Regions from separate parts of the Saccharothrix sp. NBAS 001 genome, predicted to be linked through region 3. Evidence: riboswitches for the same ligand, from Rfam matches in the RefSeq annotation. Region 3 holds a riboswitch; each other region holds the start of a gene.
What was found. A riboswitch is a leader RNA that binds a small molecule or an ion and turns the genes downstream of it on or off. The one in region 3 is predicted to bind S-adenosylmethionine.

Region 1 (6,057 bases), 2.6 Mb from region 3:
TCCCTCTGGTCGGCGTCCGGTACCCGGTAGACGGACGTGGTGGAGGGTTGTGGATGCCGGCGGTTCAGTCCAGTCGGCGCGCCACGGCCCGCAGCACCCGCACCCACCACGACCAGCGCGCGGGTGTGATGTCCTGACCTGCGGCGATGCTGAAGTTGTCGAACATGTCCTCCATCAGGGCGTCGTGCAGCCAGCGCACGGCGAGCGGCCAACCCAGCAACATCCACCCGTTCGGGCGACCGGTGAGGGTGTGCCGGACGCCGCCGGGGACGGCCTCGAACACGTGCGTGCCGACCACGCCGAAGCCCGGCGCGAACGTGAACTCCACTCGTTTGCCGGGTTCGTAGGCGGTGCAGCGGTAGCGCACGAACCCGTGCCCGCCCTCCGCCCCGACCCCCAGCGGCCGGTCGAGGACCAGCTTCGGCCACTTCCTCGGCCACAGCTCCACCGCGCGGTCCACCCAGCCGTCGCCCGGTACCTGGCGCTGATGCACGTTCTTGATCATGAAAACCCCCATACGGTTCCGTATGGAAGCCCACCATACGGTAGCGTACGGTTTTGTGAAAGCACGCCGGACCAAGGACGACTGGACCGAGGTGGCGCTGTGGGCGCTGGCCGAGGGCGGGGTGGCGGCGGTGGCCGTGGAACCGCTCGCGGCCCGGCTCGGCGCGACCAAGGGCAGCGCCTACTGGCACTTCCCCAACCGCGAAGCCCTGCTCAAGGCCACCCTCGAACGGTGGGAGCGGGAGCACACCGAGGCGGTGATCGCCCTCGTCGAGACCGAGACCACGCCGCAGGGCCGGTTGCGCCGGCTGTTCGGGATGGTTCTGGAGGACCCCCGGTCCAGCGCGGTCGAACTGGCCATGCTCGCGGCCAAGGACGACCCGGCGGTCGCGCCCGTGCTGCGCCGCGTCACCGACCGCCGGGTCGGCTACCTGGTCGAGCTGTTCGAGGCCCTCGGGTTCCCGGCCGGGGACGCGCGCCGCCGGGCCGTGCTCGCCTACTCGGTCTACCTCGGCCAGGCCCAGCTGATGTCGGCCGCGCCGCACGTGGTGGGCGGCCGCCGGGCGCTGCTGGAGGACACCCTGACCGCGGTGACCGCCCGTGGCTGAGCCGTTCCGGCTGGGCGTGCGGGTCAAGCCGGGCGCGAAGCGCGACGCCGTGGGCGGCCGGTGGAACGGGGCGGACCTGGTCGTCGCCGTCGCCGCGCCCGCCGTGGAGGGCAAGGCGAACGAGGCCGTGCGCAAGGCGGTGGCCCGCGCGTTCGGCGTGCGGCGGCAGGACGTGCGGATCGTGCGGGGCGAGCGCGGGCGGGACAAGGTGGTCGAACTCGACCCCGCCCCCGCCGACGCGGAGGAGCGCCTGGCACGGCTCCTCGACGGCTAGCGCCGCGCGTGTCCACCCACCGGGACGTCCGCGCGGAGGGGGCCGCGCTGTCCGCTGTGGACGGTGATCCGCCCGGCGTGCCCACTCGACCGGCGAAGACGCGTTGTGCCCGTACGGTTTCCCCGTGGGAGGCGGAGCCGGTGGTTCCGCGCCGCACCGCGCCGACCCCGCGTGACCGGGGCCGACCGGGGCCGGCGGTGGCCCGGTGGTGATTGCCGGATTCGTCCAAATCGGTGTCACCGGGGGAGAATGACCACTACCGGGTGAACAACTGGAGGTCGAGTGGGTGGTGTGACGGCCTTCCTCGGCATCGGCGCCGCGGTCTTGCTGCTCTCCGTCATCGCGGTGCGGGTGTCGATCAAGCTCGGTCTGCCCTCGCTCCTGCTGTACCTGGGCATCGGCGTGCTGCTCGGCGAATCCGTGCTGGGGATCCAGTTCGAGGACGCCGACATGACGCGCTCGCTGGGCACCGTGGCGCTGGTGCTGATCCTCGCCGAGGGCGGGCTCACCACCCGCTGGACCGCGGTGAAACCCGCGCTGGGACTGGGTATCGCACTGTCCACAGTGTCCGTGGCGGTCAGCGTCGGGCTCACCGGTGTCGGCCTGCACTACCTGCTCGGCCTGGACTGGCGGACCGCCCTGCTGTGGGGCGCGGTGCTGTCGTCCACGGACGCGGCGGCGGTGTTCAGCGTGCTGCGCGGGGTGGGGGTGGGCAAGCGGCTGATCGGCGCGCTGGAACTGGAGTCCGGGCTCAACGACGCCCCGGTGTACATCGCCGTGGTGCTGCTCGCGTCACCCGACCCGGTGACGTGGACCGCGCCCGTGCTGATGGTCTACGAACTGCTCGCGGGCGGCGCGATCGGCGTGGCGCTGGGCTGGCTGGGCGGGTTCGCGCTTCGGCGTGCCGCACTCCCGTCGACCGGCCTGTACCCGTTGGCGACGGTCGCCGTGTGCCTGCTCGCGTACACGGCCGGCGACCTGGCGCACGCGTCCGGGTTCCTCGCGGTCTACACGGCGGCGCTCGTGCTGGGCAACGCCCGCCTGCCGCACCGGTCGGACACGCTGTCGTTCGCCGAGGGGCTGGGCTGGATCGCGCAGATCGGGTTGTTCGTGCTGCTCGGCCTCTACGCGTCGCCCGGCCGCCTGTTCGAGTCGCTGATCCCGGCGCTGGTCGCGGGCGGGGTGCTGGTGCTGCTGGCCCGACCGGTGTCGGTGCTGTGCGCGGCGCTGCCGTTCAAGGTGCCGTGGCGGGAACAGGTGTTCATCTCGTGGTCCGGGCTGCGCGGCGCGGTGCCCATCGTGTTCGCCCTGATCCCGCTGATCCAGGGGTTCGAGGGCGCGCGGCACCTGGTCGACGTGGTGTTCGTGCTGGTCATCGTGCTGACCGTGGTGCAGGGCTCGACGCTGCCGTGGATGGCCAAGTGGCTCGGGCTGGTGAAGTCCGGCGAGGCGCAGGAGATCCAGGTCGACTCGTCGGCGCTGGACGAGCTGGGCGCGGAGCTGCTCCAGGTGCGCATCCAGGGCGGCTCCAAGCTGCACGGCGTCTACCTCAGCGAACTGCGGCTGCCGCCGGGCGCGACGGTCAGCCTGGTGGTGCGCGGCGACGACGGCTTCACCCCGCAGCCCACCACCCGCCTCCAGGAGCACGACCAGCTGCTGGTGGTCTGCACGGACGCCGCCCGCACGGCCACCGAACACCGCATCCGGGCCGTCGACCGGGCCGGCCGCTTCGCCCGCTGGAAGGGCGACGCCGGCCTGCCGTGACCCCGCCGCGCCGCGATCGGGGGCGGGTCCGCCGTGTGATCCCGCTCGCGGTCGGGGGTGCGCGGCGGCCCGGCCGGGCGCACCGTGATCGTCCGCGTGACCTGCGGGTGCTGGGGGTTCCCGCACGGCGGGCGGGTGGGCGGGTCGACCTCCCAGGATGTGAACGGGCCTCGACTGGGTGCCGGGTCGTGGGCTAACTTCGGTCACGAGGTCATGAGTGCCAGCGCGAAGCTCGGGCTAGCTGGCCGGCAACCCTCCTACCGCGGTGGGGTGCCCCCGATGAGGACCTGGCCTGGCGCGTAGGGCGTCGGGCAAGCGCGGGCCTCCCATGCCACGGAGTCCGCCGGACCCGTCGGAGGTTGTCATGACCGTCGCAGTTCCCGGTTCCATCGCCGCCCTGCCCCGCGTCGTCGGAGCCGCGTTGCGCGTCCCGCTGGTCACCGGCGAGCGCGTCGAGTACGCCAATCTCGACCACGCCGCCAGCGCGCCCTGCCTGGAGCAGGTCCGCGACGCCGTGGACGAGCTGCTGCCCTGGTACGCCAGCGTGCACCGGGGCGCGGGCTTCGCCTCCCAGGTGTCCACCCGCGTCTACGAGCAGGCCCGCGACTCGGTCCGGCGCTTCCTCGGCGCGCGTCCCAGCGACACCGTCGTGTTCACCCGCAACACCACCGACTCGCTCAACCTGCTGGCTCGCAGCCTGCCCCGGCACACGTCCGTGGTGCTGTTCGACACCGACCACCACGCGGCGCTGCTGCCGTGGCGCGGCCCGAACGTGCACCGCCTGACCACCCCGGCCACGCCCGCCGGGGCCGTGCTGGAGCTGGACCGCGCGCTGCGCGCCACCCCCGAGGGCCCGCGCCTGGTCGTGGTGACCGGCGCGTCCAACGTCACCGGCGAGGTGTGGCCGGTGGCCGAACTGGCCGCCGTGGCCCGCCGGCACGGCGCGCGGATCGCGCTCGACGCCGCCCAGCTCGCCCCGCACCGGCCCGTGGACCTGCGGGAGCTGGACGTGGACTACGCGGTCCTGTCCGGCCACAAGATCTACGCCCCGTTCGGCACCGGCGTGCTGGTCGGCCGGGCCGACTGGCTCCAGGCCGCCGAGCCCTACCTGGTCGGCGGCGGCGCGACCGCGCGGGTCACCGACCACGGCGACCGGCTGGGCGTGGCCTGGTCGGCGGTGCCGGAGCGGCACGAGGCCGGCTCGCCGAACGTGGTGGGCGTGCACGCCCTCGCGGTGGCCTGCGACGTGCTGGGCCGGCACTGGGAGCAGACCACCGCGCACGAGCGGGAGCTGCTGGCCCGGTTGCGCGCGGGCCTGGCGACCGTGCCCGGTGCGCACGAGCTGTCGATCTTCGGGTCCGACCGGGACCGGGTGGGCGTGGTGAGCTTCGTGGTGGCCGGGCAGGACGTCGGCTTCCTGGCCGCCGCGCTGTCCGCCGAGCACGGCATCGGCGTGCGCGACGGCGCGTTCTGCGCGCACGTCGCCGTGCACCGGCTGACCGACGGCAACCGGGCGCTGCGCGCGTCGCTGGGCCTGGGCAGCACCGCCGAGCACGTGGACCGGTTCGTGGCGGCGCTGCGGTCGCTCGTGGTCGAGGGCTCGCGGTGGCCGTACCGGATCGTCGACGGCCGGTGGGTGCCGGAGAACGACGAGCGGGCGCTCCCGCCGTTCCTGCGCTGAACGGATGCTGGACAATGGCCCGGTGAGCACCGATCCCAACACCGATCCGGAGCACGGGGCCGACCCGGCCGATCCGGAACCCGGCAGCACCGCCGCGCCGCCGCCCAAGAGCCGGGTGGCGCTGCTCGCGGCGATCGCGCCGGTGGTGCTGGCGCTGGACATCGCGACCAAGGTGATCGCGGTCGCGGAGCTGGAGGGTCGGGAGCCGGTCGAGCTGTTCGGCAGCCTGGTCTACCTGTCGTTCCTGCGCAACTCGGGCGCGGCGTTCGGCATGGCCGAGGGCTGGACGGTGATCCTCGCGCTGATCGCGCTCGGCGTGGTCGGGTTCATCCTGTGGATCGCCCGCAAGCTGCGGTCGGTCGGCTGGGCGATCGGCCTGGGCCTGGTGCTGGGCGGCGCGACGGGCAACCTGGTGGACCGGATCTTCCGGTCGCCGGGGCCGCTGCGCGGGCACGTGGTGGACTTCATCTCGCTGATCGAGCCCTACGGCACGTTCTTCCCGGTGTTCAACATTGCCGACTCCGGCATCTGCGTGGGCGGCGCGATCATCGTGATCATGGCCGCGATGCAGCGCGACTACGACGGAACCCGCCACGTGAAGCCGGTGAAGAACGCATGAGCGACTACCGCACGCTGCCCGTCCCCGACGGGCTGGACGGGATGCGCGTCGACGCGGGCCTGGCCAAGCTGCTCGGCCTGTCCCGCACGGTCGTCGCGGGCCTCACCGAAGCCGGTGACGTGGTGCTGGACGGGCAGCCCGCCGGCAAGTCCGACCGGCTGGTGGCCGGGTCGTGGCTGGAGGTGACCCTGCCCGAGCCGGAACGCCCGGTGCAGGTGCAGGCGATCGCCGTGGAGGGCCTGGAGGTCCTGCACGAGGACGACGACATCATCGTGGTGGACAAGCCGGTCGGCGTGGCGGTGCACCCGAGCCCCGGCTGGACCGGGCCGACCGTGGTCGGCGGGCTGGCAGCTGCCGGGGTGCGGATCGCCACGTCCGGCGCGGCCGAGCGGCAGGGCGTCGTGCACCGGCTGGACGTCGGCACGACCGGCGTGATGGTGGTCGCCAAGAGCGAGCACGCCTACTCGGTGCTCAAGCAGGCGTTCAAGGAGCGCACGGTCGACAAGCTGTACCACGCGCTGGTGCAGGGCCACCCGGACCCGATCAAGGGCACCATCGACGCGCCGATCGACCGGCACCCCAAGCACGACTACAAGTTCGCGGTGAT
Region 2 (6,057 bases), 820 kb from region 3:
TCGGCGGTGGTCGGCGGTGTCGCCCTCCGCCGGTGGCGGCCGGCCGCCGTGGCGATCGCGGTGGTCGGGCCGGTGGCGGCGTGCTGGATCGGTGCGCAGCTGTACGAGTCGGCGCACCACCCGCTCCGTTCAGCGGCCGGTCACGGTGGCCTGACGGCGCTGCGTCTCGAACTGTCCGACCGGCCGCGTGGTCTGCGGGCCGCCGGCTACGGGGCGCGCGCCGGAGGGGTCGAGCTGGTTCTCGTCCGGGCCGAGGTGGTGGACGGCGGCGGCCGGGTGGTGGTGCTCGCTCCCGAACCGGCCTGGCGCGATCTCCTGCCCGGCCAGCAGGTCCTGGCTCGCGGCACGTTGGCACCGGCCAAGTCCGGCGAGCTGACCGTCGCGATGCTCCGGGTCCGGGGGCCGCCGCGCGAGGTCACTCCGGCACCCGTGTGGCAGCGGGCGGCGGAGGCGTTGCGGGCCGGCCTGCGGGAGGCGAGCCGCACGCTCGACCCCGAGCCCGCCGGGCTGCTGCCCGCGCTGGTCGTCGGCGACACGTCGGGCCTGACGCCCAGGGTGGTGGACGAGTTCCGCACCACGGGCCTGGCGCACGTGCTGGCGGTGAGCGGGGCGAACCTCGCGATCCTGTGCGGCGCGGTGCTCTTGTTGTTGCGGCTGCTGCGGTTCGGCCCGCGAGGGTGCGCGGCGGGCGGGATGGCGGCGCTGGTCGGGTTCGTCGTGCTGGCCGGTCCGGAGCCGAGCGTGCTGCGGGCGGCGGTGATGGGCGCGGTGGCGCTGCTCGCGCTGGTGCTGGGGCGGGAGCGGTCCGCGTTGCCCGCGCTGGCGGCCGGGGTGGTCGTGCTGGTCCTGCACGATCCGCAGCTCGCGGTCGACCCGGGGTTCGGGCTGTCGGTCGTGGCCACGGCGGCGCTGGTGCTGCTCGCACCGGCGTGGGCCGGCCGGCTGCGCGACCGGGGCGTGCCGGTCGGGGTGGCCGAGGCGCTGGCGGTGCCGGCGGCGGCGCACCTCGCCACCGCGCCGCTGGTCGCCGGGATCTCCGGCCAGGTGAGCCTGGTCGCGGTCGCGGCGAACCTCCTGGTGGCCCCGGTCGTCGCCCCCGCGACGGTGCTCGGGGTGCTGGCGGCGTTGGTCGCGCCGGTCCACCTCGACACGGCGCGGTTCGTGGTCGAGGTGGCCGGGCCGGCCGCGTGGTGGCTGATCACGGTCGGCCGGCACGCGGCGGCGGTGCCGGGTGCGGCGGTGGCGTGGCCCGAGGGCTGGACGGGAGGGCTGCTGCTGGTCGGCCTCGTGCTGGCGGTGTACGTGGTGTTCCGGCTGCGGCGGGTGCGGGTGCTGCTCGTCGCGCTCGTCGCCGGGGCGGTCGTCGTGCTGGTGCCGGTCGGCGTGGTCGCGCCGCGCTGGCCGGTGCCGGGCTGGGCCGTGGTGGCGTGCGATGTGGGGCAGGGCGACGCGGTCGTGCTGGCCACGGCCGAAAGCGACCGTGCGGTCCTGGTCGACACCGGGCCGGATCCGGCTGCGGTGCTGGCCTGCCTGCGCCGGCTGGGCGTGCGGCGGGTGCCGCTGGTGGTGCTGAGCCACTTGCACGCCGACCACATCGGCGGGCTGGCGGCGGTGTTGGCGGAACGGGGTGTCGGCGCGGTGGCCGTGGGGCCGTCGCGGGAGCCGGCGTGGGCGTGGAGGGAGGTGGTTGCGCTGGCCCGCGCGGCCGGGGTCGACGTGGTCGAACTCGGGGTCGGGCAGCGGCTGGGCTGGCCGGGACTTGAGCTGGACGTGCTGGGGCCGCGTGCGGTGCCGCGCGGGGACGAGAACACGGCGGTCAACGATGCGTCCGTGGTGGTGCGGGCGACCACGGCGGCGGGGCGGGTCCTGCTGACCGGTGACGTCGAGCTGGCCGGGCAGGCCGCGCTGCTCGGCGGGCACGTCGACCTGCGGGCCGACGTGCTCAAGGTGCCGCACCACGGGTCGCGGTACTCGTCGCCGGAGTTCCTCGCGGCGGTGCGGCCACGGGTCGCGCTGGTCAGCGTCGGGGCGGGCAACCGGTACGGCCATCCCAGCGGGGTGCTGGTCGACGCCTTGGAGCGGGGTGGGGCGTTGCTGCTGCGCACCGACCGGGACGGCGACACCGCCGTCGTGCCCGGTCCGGAGGGGCCGCAGGTCGTCCGGTGCGGCGACCCGCTGAAGCACGGCGGCTGAACCACGGCGGCTGAGGGACGGCAGCTGGACCACGGCTGTCGTGAGACGAACGAACCTGCCCGGTCGCGTGACCGGGTTCATCGAGAGGAGCACGACCATGAAGGACACGAACACCTGGGTCCGGCTGCACACCGGCTGGTCGCCGCGCGAACTCGGCTGGGCGTTGTGGCAACCCGGCTATTCCGCGCACCCGTGGCCGAGCGCGGAATTAAGGCCGTCGTTCGAGTTCTACGTCTGCGAGGACGTGTCGATCGGCGGCCGGGCGATCGTGGCGCGGGCGACCGTCACGAAAACCGTGGGCACCGTGTCCGTCGCGTCACCGCAGGAGGCGTACCAGGAGATCGCCGACGCGCTGTTCGACGACGACCTGGCCATCGCGCCGGAGGACTGGCGGGCGAACCGGTACAACGGGCACAAGACGGCGTCGCCGTGGCCGCAACAGCTCACCGCGTGGCGGGCCGAGACCGAGGAGGTCGGGCCCTACCTGCTGCCCGAACTCTCGTCGTTCCCGCGCACGGGGTGGCTGCGGATCCCGGACATCGTCTTGTGACCGCAGGATCGGCGCGGACGGCCCGCGCGCCACGGGCCCGTGTCGGGCGGTCGTGGCGCGCGAGCCGGTCGGGCGTGGTCAGTCCTTCAGCGCGTTCAGCACGGCTTCGGCCGAGGGCGGGACGTTGGCGCGGGGGCCGACGCGGTCGCCGAGGGCGTCGAGGGTCTTCAGGCCGTCGCCGGTGATCAGCAGCACGGTCTCGGCGTCCGGGTCCAGCCGGCCGGTCTCGACGAGCTTCTTCGCCGTGGCGACGGTGACGCCGCCGGCCGTCTCGGCGAAGATGCCCTCGGTGCGGGCCAGCAGGCGGATGCCCTCGATCACTTCCTCGTCGGTGACGTCCTCGATGGCGCCGTTGGTGCGGCGGACCGCGTCCAGGACGTACGGGCCGTCCGCCGGGGCGCCGATCGCCAGCGAGCGGGCGATGGTGTCCGGGCGGACCGGGGACACCACGTCGTGGCCGGACTTGAACGCGGCCGACACCGGGGAGCAGCCGGTGGCCTGGGCGCCGAACACCTTGTAGGGGGTGGCGTCGACCAGGCCCAGCTCGCCGAACTCGCGGAACGCCTTGTCGACCTTGGTCAGCTGCGAGCCGGAGGCGATGGGCACCACGATCTGGTCGGGCAGCCGCCAGCCGAGCTGCTCGGCCACCTCGTAGCCCAGGGTCTTCGAGCCCTCGGCGTAGTACGGGCGGACGTTGACGTTGACGAACGCCCAGTCCTCGTGCTCGGCGGCCAGTTCCTGCGCGAGGCGGTTCACGTCGTCGTAGTTGCCGTCGACGGTGATCAGGTTGCCGTCGTAGACGGCGGTCATGAGGATCTTGGCCTGCTCCAGGGAGGAGGGCACCAGCACGACCGACTCCCAGCCGGCGCGGGCCGCGGCGGCGGCGACGGCGTTGGCCAGGTTGCCGGTGGAGGGGCAGGCCAGGACCTTGAAGCCCAGTTCACGGGCGGCGGCGAGGGCGACGCCGACGACGCGGTCCTTGAACGAGTGGGTGGGGTTGCCGGTGTCGTCCTTCACCCAGACCTTGCGCACGCCCAGGGCCTTGGCGAGGCGGTCGGCCTCGACCAGGCGGGTGGCGCCGGGGTTGGTGTTGGGGTGCGACTCGACGGTGGAGGGCACCGGGAGCAGGCCGCGGTAGCGCCAGATCGACCGGGGGCCCGCCTCGATGTCCTCGCGGCGGACGCGGCCGAAGTCGTAGGCGACTTCCAGCGGCCCGAAACACTCGAGACAGGCGTATTCCGGCGCGAGCGGGGTCTCGTGGCCGCACTCACGGCACGACAGGGCGCGGGCCGGACCGAGGTCGAAGGAGGTGGTGGCCGAAGGCACACTGACAGCAGTCATCGCGAGGTATCTCCTCATCTTTCCCGCGTCGCGGGTCGGAATTGGCACCGTGGTCGTCGCAGCGGACGCTGCGCGACGGGTTGCCGGGGCTTCTTCGGGCCGATCCCTCTGCCCCTCTGGATGAGCGGTATTCAGTTGTGGCCGCCAACCTACGGCACGATCCCGGCCCTCAGCCAGATCCGTCCACCATCCGGGCGCGATCCGGGGCGTGGGAGGATCGGGTCCGTGAGCGCGTCCGCAGTCTCTCAACCCCCCGTGCACCTGGTCGTCGGCGAGGAAGAGTTGCTGGTCGAGCGGGCGGTGCGCGGTGCGCTGGCGGTGGCCCGCGAAGCCGACCCGCAGGCCGATCTGACCAGGGTGAGAGTGACTGATCTCACCCCTCCTGAGCTGGCCGAACTGGTGAGCCCGTCGCTGTTCGCCGAGGGGCGGGTGATCGCCCTGGAGTCCGCCCAGGAGGCGGGCAAGGAGATCGCCGAGGCGGTCATGGCCTACGCCAAGGCGCCGGCCGACGGGGTGACCCTGGTCGTCGTGCACACCGGCGGCGGGCGCAGCAAGGTGGCCAAGGAGCTGCCCGCCGCGCTGCGCAAGGCCGGTGCGGCGGTGACCGAGTGCCCGAAGATCACCAAGGCCGCAGACCGCGAGGCGTTCGTGCGCAACGAGATCCGCTCGGCGGGCGGCAAGGCCGATCCGGAGGCGATCGGGGCGCTGATCGAGTCGGTCGGGTCGGACCTGCGGGAGCTGGCGGCGGCGGCCTCGCAGCTGGTGTCCGACACGGGCGGCAGGATCGACGCCGACGCCGTCCACCGCTACCACCGGGGGCGGGCCGAGGTGACCGGGTTCGCGGTGGCCGAGAAGGCCGTGGTGGGCGACCGGGGCGGGGCGTTGGAGGCGTTGCGGTGGGCGATGCTGACCGGCGTGCCGCACGTGCTGGTCGCGGACGCGCTGGCGGACGCGGTGCGGACCATCGCGAGGGTGTCGGCCGTGGGGCGGGGAGACCCGTTCAAGCTGGCCGGTGAGCTGGGCATGCCGCCCTGGAAGATCAAGAAGGCGCAGGGGCAGGCGCGGGGCTGGGACGGTGCCGGGCTGGCGGCGGCCATGTCGGTGGTCGCGGACCTCAACGCCGACGTGAAGGGCGTGGCGGCCGATTCGGGCTATGCCCTGGAGCGGGCTGTGCTGAAGATCGTCGCGGCTCACGGGCGGCGTTGAGCGCACAAAGCGAAACGCCGCGCCCTCCGGGGAGGGGCGGCGCTTCGGGAGGCTGCTTCAGATCCGGGTGATCAGATCTGGTTGGCGCGCCGGGCCAGGGCCGACTTCTTGTTGGCGGCCTGGTTGGCGTGGATGACGCCCTTGGTGACGGCCTTGTCGAGCTTGCGGGAGGCCTCGCGGGCCAAGGCGACGGCCTTGTCCTTGTCGCCGGCCTCGGCGGCCTCACGGAACTTGCGGATCGCGGTCTTCAGCGACGACTTGACGGCCTTGTTGCGCAGGCGCGCCTTCTCGTTCGTCTTGATCCGCTTGAGCTGGGACTTGATGTTCGCCACGCGAAAGCCACCGTTTCCTCGGTCTTGGGGTCGCATCGCGCTGTGATCGGCCCCACCGGAGTGGGCTTCCTCCATTGCGGAATGCCGCGCGATACGGCTGTAGAGGCTATCAGGGCTGCTGGGAGCGGCGTGCCCGGGTCCTCGGCGGAAAAAACAGTACACCCGTCCGGTTACGCTGTTCGGGTGATGACCGCTCTTGACTGGCCCGGGTTCGGGCAGGTGTCGCTCGCCGGTCTCCTCTTCCTCTGCGCGGCCGCCGCTCTCGCGGGTGCGGTCGACGCGGTGGTGGGTGGGGGAGGGCTGATCCAGCTGCCCGCGTTGTTGCTGGTCGGGCCCGGTGGGCAGCCGCTCTACGCGTTGGCCACGAACAAGGTCGCCGCTGTGGTCGGCACGGCTTCCGCGGTCAGCACGTACGCGCGGCAGACGTCCATCGAC
Region 3 (6,057 bases):
AGGCTTCAGACGGAGGCGTGCCGGCGGCGGTCGACGCCCCGGGCCACGCGGTTGCCGATGAACTGGATCAGGGTGGCCACGATCGCGAGCACCACGACCGTCGCCCACAGGTAGCGGTCGTTGAACCGCTGGTAGCCCTCGCGCACCGCGAGGTCGCCGAGCCCGCCGCCGCCCACCACACCGGCCATGGCGGAGTAGCCGAGCAGGGCGATGGCGGTCACGCCGATCGCGTTGACCAGGGCGGGCAGCGATTCGCGCAGCAGCACGCTGCGCACGATCCGGCCGGTGGAGGCCCCGGTGGTCACCGCGGCCTCGATCACCGAGACGTGCACTTCGGACAGGACGTTCTGGACCAGCCGCCCGACGAACGGGATCGCGCCGACCGCCAGCGGCACGATGGCCGCCGTCGGCCCGATCGTGCCGCCGAGGATCAACCGGGTGAACGACATCAGCACGATCAGCAGGACCAGGAAGGGCATGGACCGACCGAGGTCGACCACGAAACCGAGCAGTTTGTGCACCACGGGCCTGGGGCGCAGCCCACCGGGAGCGGTGAGCTGCAACCAGACGCCGAGCGGAATGCCGAGCAGAACAGCGATCAGGGTGGAGACGCCCACCATGTAGACCGTCTGGCCGGTCGCGACCAGCACGTCGTCGAACACGGTGGACCAGGGTGTTGCCGACCTCACGCAGCTACTCCCTGGGGCCCTGCCAGTGTCCGGCGCACCGCGCCACCCGCTTCCGAGATCCACTCCAGCGCCGAGTCCGCGCGCTCGCCGTTGAGACCGACGCGGAAGCGCGCCACCGGGGTCTCGCCGAGCCGCGTCAGACCGCCGCCGAGCAGGTTGAGGTCCACGCCGAACCGGCTGGTCGCCTCGGGCAGCAGCGCGCCGACCGCGGCGAACCCGACCAGCACCACGTCCGCGACGCGGTCGTACGCGCCCTCGGCGGCCGGGTTCTGGTCCACGGCGGGCAGCAGCGAGGCGGCCGTGCGCGAGCCCGCGTCCGCGACCAGGTCCAGCACCTTGCCGTGCTCGACCACGCGGCCGTCCTCCAGCACCGCGACGTCGTCGCAGATCTTGCGGACCACGCCCATGTCGTGGGTGACCACGAGCACGGTGACGCCGAGTTCGGCCCGCGCGCGGTCCAGCACGGTCAGCACCGAGCCGGTGGTGTCGGGGTCGAGCGCGGAGGTCGGCTCGTCGGCCAGCAGCACCGACGGGCTGGCCGCCAGGGCGCGCGCCACGGCGATGCGCTGGCGCTGGCCGCCGGAGAGCTGGTCGGGGTAGGAGCCCGCCTTGTCGGTCAGGCCGACCAGGTCGAGCAGCTCGGCGACGCGGGTGCGCCGCTGCGGGCCGGGCACGCCGGCCGACTCCAGCGGGAGCGCCACGTTGCCCGCGGCGGTCCGCTGGCGCAGCAGCGAATCCCCTTGCGGCACAACGCCGATCTGCCGACGGGCGGCGCGCAGCGCCGGGCCGCCGAGGGACACCAGGTCGGTGCCGTCGACGCGGATCGCGCCGCTGTCGGGGCGCTCCAGCAGCGCCACGCACCGGGCCAGCGTGGACTTGCCCGCCCCGCTGGGGCCGACGACGCCCAGGACGGTGCCGGCGGCCACGTCCAGGTTCACGCCGTCCAGCGCGCGAACCTGACCGGTACTTCCGGGAAAGGTCTTGGTGAGGTTCTCAACAGTGATCACGATTTCGCTCCACGACTGCACGCGGCAACGCACGCTCGTGGCGTGCGCGTCCGAAGGCCAGCTCAAGAAGGGTGTCCCGAGAGGGGACGACGAGGACTCGAAAATGCGCCTAGGGCGGAAGTTAGCTGCGACAGCCTGAAACCGTGCGGCGGCCGTGGTCGACGACTCGCCGGCGCGTGAGCAGCATCCTGGGCACGTGATCCTCCATCGATCCTGGCTGAAGCACCTGCCTCCGTGGGGAGGTGGTTGCTGCGGCGTCGTAGAGCCAGGTCTCTCAGCCGCTCGGGATGGCAGCACGAGTACACCTGACGCGGAGCCTTGAACGCAAGCCCGCATGAGGATCGTTCGTCAAATCACACTTATGGCCGAAAGATCATCGGCTATTACGGTGAGGAAACCTCGGCTATCCGGACGAAGTCTCCGACGCCCAATTGCTCCCCCCGGACGCCCGGGTCGACGCCTGCCTGCAGCAACAGCCGCTCGGCCGCGGCGGCGGAGCCGGCCCACCCCGCGAGCGCCCCCCGGAGCATCTTGCGGCGCTGGGCGAAGGCCGCGTCCACCAACGAGAACAGCACCTTCTGGTCCACAGTGGACAGCGGCGGGTGGCGGGTGAACGCGACGAGCGCGGAGTCCACGTTCGGCACCGGCCAGAACACCGAGCGCGACACCGGCCCGGCCCGCCGGGCGTCGGTGTACCAGGCGAGCTTCACGCTCGGCACCCCGTAGACCTTGCTGCCCGGCCCGGCCGCCATCCGATCGGCCACTTCGGACTGCACCATCACCAGCCCGGTGCGCAGCGACGGCAGTTCGGCCAGCAGGTGCAGCACCACCGGCACGGCCACGTTGTACGGGAGGTTGGCCACCAGCGCGGTCGGCGGCGTCGGGAACCGGTCGGCCGTGACGCGCATCGCGTCGGCCTCGATCACGGTCAGCCGGTCGGCCAGGCCCGGGGCGCGCTCGGCGACCGTCAGCGGCAGCCTGGCGGCCAGCACGGGGTCGATCTCCACGGCGACCGTCGCGGCGCAGGACGGCAGCAGCGCCAGCGTCAGCGAGCCCAGGCCGGGCCCGACCTCCAGGACCACGTCGTCCGGGGACAGCTCCGCCGCCGCGACGATCTTGCGGACGGTGTTCGGGTCGTGCACGAAGTTCTGGCCGAGCTTCTTGGTGGGGCGGATGTCCAGCTCGGCGGCGAGCCGACGAACGTCAGCCGGGCCGAGGAGCGAACTCCCCGGCCCGGTTGAAGAAGCAGCTTCGGTCACGCGCAAAACCTACGGCAGGCCCAGCTTCGCCCGGCAGGCAGGCCACGCCGAGTAGCCGCCGCGCGCGTCGCGCACCTTGGTGGCGATGGCGATCTGCTGCTCGCGGGTGGCCTGGTGCGGGTACGCGGCGTACTGGCCGCCGCCGTTGGAGTCCCAGGTGCCCTTGTCGAACTGGAGGCCGCCGTAGTAGCCGTTGCCGGTGTTGATGGCCCAGTTGCCGGTCGCCTCGCACTGCACGAGCCGGTCCCACACCTCGCCGTCGGGCGGGAGCTTCGTGCCGACCTTGACCTTCTTGGCCTTGGGCTCCTTGGTGACCTTGGCGCCCAGCTTCTCGCGCCCGGTCTCCTTGCCGTTCTTGATGGTCACCCGGTAGGTGACGATCTGCTCGCCGGCCTCGCCCGCCTCGACGGTCTCCTTGGAGCCCTTCATCATCGAGTCGTCCTTGACCTCCTCGACGGGCGGCTCGATCGCCTCCGTCGCGTTGATCACGGACACGCCGGTGCGGCTGATGTGGACCTCGGCGCCGTTGGTGATGCGCAGGTCCCCGGCGGATTCGAGCTTGTCCTCCGGGCCGAGCGAGATCTTCTCGGCCTTCATCAGCTCGTCGACGGTCAGCGCGGTCGTGCGCAGCTGCTTCGGCTCGTTGCCGCCGTCGTAGAGCGTGATGGTCTTGAGGCTCTTGACCTCCAGCGACATCCCGCCGAGCGGGACGGCCATGCCCCGGTCGGCGGAGAGCCACGCGCCGTCGTCGTTCACCTTGAGCTGGTCGAGCGCCTCGTCCACGGTGACCGAGCGGACCCAGCCCTCGCGCTGCTCGCCGTCGACGGTCATCTTGACCAGCCGGCCCCGGTCGAGCGAGATCTTGCCGCCGTCGCCGACCTTCGCCTGGGGGGACGGGCTGAGCGCGTCGTGCTCGCCGACCGCGATGCCCTCGTCGGCGAGGATCTCGCCCACGGTGGACTCGTAGGTGCGCACGGTGGTGGCTTCGCCGTCGATGTCGACGGTGATGGACTTGTCCATCGCGATGGCGGTCGCGCCGCCGCCGGCGATGGTCACCAGCACGCTGGCGACCGCGGCCTTGAGGAAGCGGCGCTTCCACTTCCCGGCGGCTTCGACCAGGGCGACGGGCGGGGCGCTCGGCTGCTCGGCAGCGAGTGCTCCGGCGACCCGGTCCTGGGAGACCTCGTCCGGGATGATGATCGGCGGCAGGAGCGTGGTCTCGGCGTTGATGAGCTTGATCAGCTCGTCGACGTCGACGTTGGCACTGGCCAGCAGGTCGTCGGCGTCGGGTCCGAGGACCTCCAGCACGTCGTCCGGCGTGATGCTGAAGACCGTGGTGTCCCAGTCGGACCAACCGGGCTCGGGTCTTTCCAGGACGTCCACACTGGTGGGCGGTGCCTGGTCAGGCCGCACGGGAGTAAACCAGTCGGTGTCCTCGTTGAACGAGTTCACGGGGTTCCATACCTCCTGAAGGCGCGAAGGTTTCGCGCACACGTTCGGTGTCGGCGGTCAGCAGGTGATCTCCGGCAACTCCTGTGTGTGGGGCGTCTTCTCGCTTCTGGTGTGTAACCCGCCCCGACTGCGGGCTGCGCCCCGGGGGAATCGAACTCGGGGCACGGTCACGGGACCGTAACGGGTCCTCGGGGGTTGTGCAAACACCCCTACCAACCTTGTGAGTTCAGTCACCCCCTCAGGGGAGCAGTGCCGTCGACCATTCGTCGTAAGCCTTACTGCAAGTGCACTACGTCACCGAGGTTGAAGACCCGTTCGGCGTTTCGGGTGACAGTTGACGCTAGATCCGCCAATTCCACGTGACGCAGCGTCGCGAGATCACGGAGCGTGTAGTTCGCGCAGTACGGCTCGTTGGGCCGACCCCTGAACGGGTGCGGCGTGAGGAACGGGGCGTCGGTCTCCACCAGCAGGTGCTCGGCCGGCACCCACGCCGCCGCCTCGCGCAGCGCCGCCGCGTTGCGGAAGGTCACCGCGCCCGCGAACGACAGCACGAACCCGCGCTCCACGCACGCGCGCGCGAAGTCGAGGTCGCCGGAGAAGCAGTGGAAGACCACAGTGGACGGAGCGCCCTGCTCGTCCAGGATCTTGAGCACGTCGTCGTGCGCGTCCCGGTCGTGGATCATCAGGGTCTTGCCGGACAGCTTGGAAAGCTCGATGTGCCAACGGAAAGCGTCGTGCTGCGCGGCCGGCGGCGAGTAGTCCCAGTAGTAGTCCAAACCGGTCTCGCCGATCGCCACGACCCGCGGCTGCGCGGCCAGCGCGGCGAGTTCCGCGCGGTCCGCGTCGGTGAAAGTGGACGTTCGCGTCGGGTGCAGCGCGACCGCCGCGAACACCCGCTCGTCCCACGTGGCGGCCCGCGCCGCCCAACGCGCGGACGCCAGGTCGTCGGCGACCGTGATCACCCGGTCGACACCGGCGGCGTTGGCCCGGTCGAGGATCTCCCGCACCTGTTCGGGTGTCTCCGCCCCGCAGGCGTCGAGGTGGGTGTGGGCGTCGACCACCGGCACCGGAAGTGCTTCCGGGACCGGTGGCCGCTCACCCCTGCGCTTGGTCACCCCGCGCCGCCCGCCGCCGTGCTCGCGCTCACTTGATGATCGGGGCCCACTCCGGGCCGGTCTCGGCCAGCTCCGGGTCGAGCTTGGCGAACAGCGGCGCGGGCTTGGCCAGCGGTCGCCCGACCGGGATCGGCGTGGACTCCCACTTGGCCTGCTCGTTGGCGTAGTCCCCGGTCAGCACCGGGTACTTGCGGTCCGGCACGTCGAGGTCGGTGACCTCGTTGACCTGCGGCTGCGCCGCCCACACGCCGGTGCCGCCCAGCGCCTCGTGCACCTTCTGCGCCGAGTGCGGCAGGAACGGCGTGAGCAGCGTGTTCGCGTCCTGGACGACCTGGAGCGCGGTGTGCAGGACGGTGTCCCGGCGGGCCGGGTCGTCCTTGAGCTTCCACGGCTCCTGGTCGGACAGGTAGCGGTTGGCCGCGCCGACCACCTTCATCGCCTCGCCCGAGGCCTGCTTGAACCGCGAGCGGCGCAGCGCGTCGCCGACGACGCCGAACGCGTTGCGCGACAGGGTCAGCAGGTCGTGGTCGGCGTC

Region 1: another riboswitch for S-adenosylmethionine. It lies ahead of AC0HI0_RS26020 (aminotransferase class V-fold PLP-dependent enzyme); the one in region 3 lies ahead of AC0HI0_RS38960 (methionine ABC transporter ATP-binding protein).
Region 2: another riboswitch for S-adenosylmethionine. It lies ahead of thrC (threonine synthase); the one in region 3 lies ahead of AC0HI0_RS38960 (methionine ABC transporter ATP-binding protein).

What each region holds. Positions count from the first base shown of each region.
Region 1 covers NZ_CM153251.1:6,122,766-6,128,822, reverse strand. Annotated here, with positions in the region: gene AC0HI0_RS26040 (SRPBCC family protein) at 65-505, opposite strand; gene AC0HI0_RS26035 (TetR/AcrR family transcriptional regulator) at 561-1,112, shown strand; gene AC0HI0_RS26030 (DUF167 domain-containing protein) at 1,105-1,386, shown strand; gene AC0HI0_RS26025 (potassium/proton antiporter) at 1,678-3,150, shown strand; SAM riboswitch class IV at 3,360-3,474, shown strand; gene AC0HI0_RS26020 (aminotransferase class V-fold PLP-dependent enzyme) at 3,515-4,831, shown strand; gene lspA (signal peptidase II) at 4,854-5,450, shown strand; gene AC0HI0_RS26010 (RluA family pseudouridine synthase) at 5,447-6,057, shown strand, end outside.
Region 2 covers NZ_CM153251.1:9,546,075-9,552,131, forward strand. Annotated here, with positions in the region: gene AC0HI0_RS43145 (DNA internalization-related competence protein ComEC/Rec2) at 1-2,193, shown strand, start outside; gene AC0HI0_RS43150 (hypothetical protein) at 2,291-2,743, shown strand; gene thrC (threonine synthase) at 2,822-4,084, opposite strand; SAM riboswitch class I at 4,096-4,211, opposite strand; gene holA (DNA polymerase III subunit delta) at 4,310-5,290, shown strand; gene rpsT (30S ribosomal protein S20) at 5,362-5,622, opposite strand; gene AC0HI0_RS43170 (TSUP family transporter) at 5,809-6,057, shown strand, end outside.
Region 3 covers NZ_CM153251.1:8,723,007-8,729,063, reverse strand. Annotated here, with positions in the region: gene AC0HI0_RS38965 (methionine ABC transporter permease) at 6-662, opposite strand; gene AC0HI0_RS38960 (methionine ABC transporter ATP-binding protein) at 686-1,696, opposite strand; SAM riboswitch class I at 1,898-1,990, opposite strand; gene rsmA (16S rRNA (adenine(1518)-N(6)/adenine(1519)-N(6))-dimethyltransferase RsmA) at 2,080-2,955, opposite strand; gene AC0HI0_RS38950 (transglycosylase family protein) at 2,965-4,407, opposite strand; gene AC0HI0_RS38945 (TatD family hydrolase) at 4,683-5,522, opposite strand; gene metG (methionine--tRNA ligase) at 5,551-6,057, opposite strand, start outside.